2 regions of the Staphylococcus sp. AS1337 genome follow, and region 1 is predicted to be linked to the other one. Evidence: a T-box and tRNA genes for the amino acid it is inferred to sense, from the RefSeq annotation. Region 1 holds a T-box; the other holds one or more tRNA genes.

Region 1 (3,275 bases):
TTACGGATATTGGTTAAGCTATTGTCCAGCAAAAAATGTAAGCGTATACTCAAAATAATTAGAAAAAAATATTAATGAAGGAGATGGGAAAATGACATTACAACTTAATGGGGAAACATTAACGATTAATGATATTAAACAGTTTTTAAATAGAGAAGATAAGGTAGAGGTTACAGAAGATGCGTTTGAACGTGTGAAAAAGAGTCGCCAAACAGTTGAAGCTATTATAGAGAATAAAGAAACAATTTATGGAATTACAACTGGTTTTGGTTTGTTTAGTGATGTACGTATAGACGAAGGAGAATACAACCAATTACAAGTCAATTTAATTCGTTCACACGCATGTGGTATGGGAAAACCATTTTCAGAAGAAGTTGCATTAGTGATGATGGTATTAAGATTGAATACATTATTAAAAGGGCATTCTGGTGCAACTGTAGATTTAGTAGAACAACTGATGTATTACATTAACGAAAGAATTATACCTGTTATTCCACAACAAGGATCATTAGGTGCTTCGGGAGATTTAGCGCCACTATCACATTTGGCTTTGGCATTAATAGGAGAAGGTAATGTCTTTTATAAAGGTGAAGAAGTAGACAGTCGGTACGTCTTAAATCAGTTAAATCGCAAAGCATTAGATTTACAAGCTAAAGAAGGTCTTGCGTTGATTAATGGTACACAGGCAATGACTGCTCAAGGTGTTATCAATTATATAGAAGCGGAAGACCTAGGTTATCAGGCGGAGTGGATTGCTTCCCTTACACACCAAGCTTTAAATGGTATTACAGATGCCTATAATGACAAGGTACATAAAGTTCGAAATTTCCAAGAACAAATAGATGTTGCGGCTAGGATGTTAGACTGGTTGGAAGGTTCAGAATTGACGACTACTCAAGGTGAAATACGTGTGCAGGATGCTTATACTTTGCGCTGTATCCCTCAAATTCATGGCGCTAGCTTCCAAGTATTCAATTATGTGAAAGAAAAGTTAGAGTTTGAAATGAATGCTGCAAATGATAATCCACTTATATTTGATGAAGATGATGAAACCCTTGTTATCTCAGGAGGAAATTTCCATGGTCAACCTATAGCGTTTGCTTTAGACTTTTTAAAACTAGGTGTAAGTGAATTAGCGAACGTTTCAGAGAGACGTCTAGAACGCTTGGTAAATCCTCAATTAAATAATGGACTACCGGCCTTTTTAAGTCCACAACCGGGATTACAAAGTGGTGCAATGATTATGCAGTATGCTGCAGCAAGTCTTGTTTCAGAAAATAAAACACTTGCACACCCAGCAAGTGTTGATTCTATACCGTCTTCCGCTAATCAAGAAGATCATGTTTCCATGGGGACTATAGCTTCAAGACATGGCTACCAAATGATTGAAAATGCTCGTCGTGTATTGGCGATCGAAACAATCATCGCTCTGCAAGCTGTTGAATATAAAGATATTGATAAGTTATCACCTAAGACGTATGAAAAATATCAAGAACTACGTCATATTGTGCCATCTATCACAGAAGATAGACAATTTCATAAAGATATTGAAGCAGTATCACAATATTTGCGCGATGTTGCTTATATGGATGAGATATAATTGACATAAATACTATCACTCTTGAAAAAAATGATGTTATTTGCTATATTTAATTTAACTTAATAAGTCATTGTTCGTAGGATAAGTAGTATTAATTGTTCGGTTTCAGAGAGCCTGTGTTGAGTGTGAACAGGTAGCCAAGGTTAATGTGAATCTACCTACTATTAAGAGAACAATCGGATTTAACCGTTATTTTTGTGAGAGTGCAGTCTAATTTTAGACTGTTAAATAGGGTGGCAACACGTAGACCACGTCCCTTGTATAGGGATGTGGTCTTTTTTGCGTGTTTATCCCAAATTTTAAAAATTGAAAGGATGGATGAAGTTATGTTAGATATTAAATTATTTCGTAATGACCCTGATTTCGTTAAAGAAAAAGTAGCTAAGCGTGGTATGGAAGATACAGTAGTAGATGAAGTACTAGAATTAGATGAACAGCGTCGTCAGTTAATTAGTAAAGCTGAAGAAATGAAAGCTGAGCGTAATAAAGTTAGTGGTGAAATTGCTCAGAAGAAACGTAATAAAGAAGATGCAGATGATGCAATCGCAGCAATGCGTAAACTTGGTGATGAAATTAAAGTTTTAGATGATACACTTAATCAAGTTGATGTGGATCTTAACGATAAATTATCACGCATTCCAAATATTATTCATGATGATGTGCCTGAAGGTGCTACAGACGAAGATAATGTAGAAGTTAAACGTTGGGGTACGCCAAGAACATTTGATTTTGAAGAAAAAGCACATTGGGATTTAGTAGAAGAATTAAAAATGGTTAATTTTGAACGTGCAGCTAAAGTATCTGGAGCTAGATTCGTCTTCTTAACAGGCGAAGGTGCACAATTAGAAAGAGCATTAATGAACTATATGATTACGAAACATACAACACAACATGGTTATACAGAAATGATGGTACCACAATTAGTTAACGCTGATTCAATGTATGGTACTGGTCAATTACCTAAGTTTGAAGAAGACTTGTTTAAAGTTGAAAAAGAAGGATTATATACTATACCAACTGCAGAAGTACCGTTGACAAATTATTACCGTAATGAAATTATCGGACCAGATGAATTACCAGCTAAATTCACTGCCCAATCAGCATGTTATCGTAGTGAAGCGGGCTCAGCTGGTCGTGATACAAGAGGCCTTATTCGTTTACATCAATTCGATAAAGTTGAAATGGTTCGTTTTGAAAAACCAGAAGATTCTTGGCAGGCTTTAGATGAGATGACTGAACATGCAGAAGCAATTTTAGAAGAATTAGACTTACCATACCGTCGTGTTATTTTATGTACAGGTGATATTGGTTTTGGTTCAAGTAAAACTTATGATTTAGAAGTTTGGTTGCCAAGCTATAATGAATATAAAGAAATAAGTTCTTGTTCAAATATTACTGATTTCCAAGCACGTCGCTCAAATATTCGTTTTAAACGTGATAAAAATGCTAAACCAGAATTAGCACATACACTTAATGGTAGTGGATTAGCAGTAGGGCGTACGTTTGCTGCAATAGTTGAAAATTACCAAAATGAAGATGGTTCTGTAACAATACCAGAAGTATTAGTTCCATATATGGGTGGTAAAACAGTCATCCGTCCTATTAAATAAATTATTAAAAGTGCGTAGTTAAAGTATTAGCTACGCACTTTTTTATATGTATAGAGAGGGTAGGG
Region 2 (3,275 bases), on a different contig from region 1:
AAAAATTAAATCTAAAGGTATTAAATCTGTAAGAAGTAGAGTTGCGAATATTTCTGAATTCTTAGATGAGCCGATAGATATAGATAAATTTAAAGAAATAATTCTAAGAAGCATTTTTGGAGAAACTCAAGTAGAAGAATATAAACTTACTGATGAAGATTGGGAAAAAATAGAAAAATTAAGCAATGAAAAATATCGTACTTGGGAATGGAATTATGGTAGAAATCCTAAATATAATTTTGAAAGAGAAGAAAAATTTGAAAAAGGTTTTGTGCAGATTAAGTTAGACGTAAAGAAAGGTCGCATAGAACACGCGAAAATTTTCGGTGATTTCTTTGGTGAAGGTGATATTACAGAATTAGAAAATGCATTAGAAGGTACAATGCATGAATTTGATAGTATTGAAGAGGCACTTTCAAATTATGATATTTATCATTATTTTGGAGATATCGATAGGCATGAATTGATTAGACTCATGTCATAAAATTTTAAATAAAGGTTATTTTTAAAATGTAAAAGGTCTATTCACTAACTTAATTGATAAGTAGGGAATAGACCTTAATTTAAATAACAAGCTTTTAAATTAACCAACGAGGAATTCCTCCAAGTTTCTATATTCTTCCGTATAACGTTTGAAATCATTCTCGTTTTTATTTTTAAGCGCATTATCGATAAGTTGTTCCAACTGTTGCTTGCGTACATTACGTAAAGATTCATCGATGATTAATTCAATACCTAAGTCGTTAATTGTTGATACAAACGATTCTAATGTATTGTATTTTACATGTGTATTGTGTTTCATAAACGTCACAACCTCTCTATCTTTATTTACATATAGTATACAAGGTTTTAAATTTTAAATCAATGAATATTCTGACTTTTCCGAAAAAATAGTGCTAATTGCAAGTTTGCTGAAAATGAAAAATTGAAAAAGGTGATACACTGAAAATTAATTGTAGAAAATTTATAAAAATATTTATATTATTTATTGATTTTAAGATGGTGATGATATATTATTTGAGTATCACCGTAAGTTATAAAGGAGGTAACAACAATGATTCAACCCTATATTATTAAAAAAGGTGATATGGTTTTACAACCATGTAATTTAGCTACTGGACAATATGAAGGTAGTTACTTGCTAAGGTATAAAGACGACAGTCAAATTATTAAAGAACGTGTGTCTAAAATCATCGACCGTTCTTGTAGATTTTATGGTAGCAGTTATGTATTTAAAAAGGAAGATACTATGCGTATTACCGGCATAAGTAGTAAACCCCCCCATTCTATTCACTCCATTATTTCCCACGTATTTCTTTCCCACACACTCTGATCGTAAAGCAGATAATACCTGGATCAATATACATTACGTACATAATATTAGACCACTAAAAGAAAAGAAATGTAAGGTTACTTTTGTAGATAATCAAAGTATTGTAGCTAATATTTCTGCTCATAGTATGCATCACCAATATTTAAATGGTATATATTATTATTACATGATGGATAGGGCGGCTAGAGTAGCTACATTTGATCCTGATTCACCTATTGATTATACTAAACCACAATTAAATATATATGAAGCATTGGCAAAATATTCGTTATTCGAATCGAAATAGTGAAAATCAGTGAATAAAAAATGTAAAAAAGGCATATGTGGAATATTATATTAATTTAGTGTAAATATTCCGCATATTTTTTTTACATACCTCTTGAAAAATTAAAGATAGTTGATATAATAGTATTTGTGCTTGATTAAAGGCATTAATTATTCCACAGTAGCTCAGTGGTAGAGCTATCGGCTGTTAACCGATCGGTCGTAGGTTCGAGTCCTACCTGTGGAGCCATTGGAAACGTACTCAAGTTGGCTGAAGAGGCGCCCCTGCTAAGGGTGTAGGTCGTGAAAGCGGCGCGAGGGTTCGAATCCCTCCGTTTCCGTTAATATGTAAAATTATATAAAAATCTGTTTTACGTAAACATGTAAGAACGTTGATATATCAGCGTTCTTTTTATTTTGTGTAATTATTTGTAAAAGTATGTTTTAAAATTTTTGGGCGACATTTGGACAAAGTGTCCACTTATATTTAAATATAGAATTCTTAAAAGAACATTTTGATGTACACCCAACGGGCAATGCAGTTGATTTTATTGATTATAAATATCCGAAAGGGTTCCAAGTCATTAAAAACACGAAAAAATTTATCCCTCAAAAAGGAGACATTTTTGTATTAGATGATGGAAGCTATGGACATACAGGCATGGTTACTAATGCGAATCAATACTTATTTGATAGTATTGACCAAAATTGGTATAACGCTTCAAACAATGGAAGTCCTGCAGCATTTATTCAAGATCATGTGTATGATGATTTTGTAGGTGTCATTCGTCCACCATATAAAGACGCAGAAAAGGGTGTTACTACAGAATCAACAAAGATAGAAACAATCAATCATTCAATTAATTATACAATGAATGAGCGTGTAGGTTCTATTGATGGTATGGTTATTCATAATACAGCTGATAGTATTTCTGCAAAAGAGCAGTACAATCGTTTAAGTAATGCATCTGTGGCACGTTATGAGGGAGGCGTTGCTCATTATTACGGAGATAGAAAGACGATGTGGCGAGCTATTGATACGTTCCGTATTGCGTGGCATGTGGCTGATAGTTATGGTAATGGTCATTATTTAGGTTATGAAGTTTGTGAATCAATGAGTGCTAGCAACAAAGACTTTGTGAAAAACGAGCAAGCTATATTTAAACAAGCAGCAATTGATATGTTGTATTATGGTCTAAAACCTAATAGAAAAACTGTGAAGCTGCACAATCAATTTGTAGCGACGGCATGCCCACATAGAAGTATGGCATTGCATGTGGATTTTGACCCTATTATTAGTGGTGCGCCTTCGACAGCCAAACAACATGAGATGCAAGATTACTTCATTAAAGAAATCACTAAATATTATAAAAATCCAACTTTAGGTGTTGGTGTGCCAGATAATGTTACAGATGGTGTAACAATACCTACTGATGAACAAAAGAAAAACCCAGTCAAAGACAAAGGTAAAAAAGTCGGTAATAAATGGCGTAGAAATCAACATAATATTTTGTGGAAACCTGAAAAAGGAACATTTACAGCAACAACTAATATCTATACTAGATATAATGGACCATGGACAGGTTGGGAAATTGCAGGCATGTTATATACTGGTCAATCTGTAAACTATGACGAAGTATACGACTTTGACGGTTATATTTGGATTGCATGGACTGTA

Evidence for each region. The T-box of region 1 lies ahead of serS (serine--tRNA ligase). A T-box ahead of a tRNA ligase gene usually reads a tRNA of that ligase, here a tRNA-Ser.
Region 2: it encodes a tRNA-Ser, which carries the amino acid that the T-box ahead of serS (serine--tRNA ligase) is inferred to sense. The anticodon was not compared.

The regions. Positions count from the first base shown of each region.
Region 1 is NZ_JBOIHZ010000001.1:234,556-237,830, reverse strand. Features, by position in the region: gene hutH (histidine ammonia-lyase) at 92-1,600, shown strand; T-box leader at 1,671-1,861, shown strand; gene serS (serine--tRNA ligase) at 1,927-3,210, shown strand.
Region 2 is NZ_JBOIHZ010000005.1:151,485-154,759, forward strand. Features, by position in the region: gene ACSUE0_RS09945 (lipoate--protein ligase) at 1-484, shown strand, start outside; gene ACSUE0_RS09950 (IDEAL domain-containing protein) at 584-802, opposite strand; partial or broken gene ACSUE0_RS09955 (competence protein ComK) at 1,055-1,619, shown strand; tRNA gene ACSUE0_RS09960 (tRNA-Asn) at 1,773-1,847, shown strand; tRNA gene ACSUE0_RS09965 (tRNA-Ser) at 1,850-1,938, shown strand; gene ACSUE0_RS09970 (SH3 domain-containing protein) at 2,091-3,275, shown strand, end outside.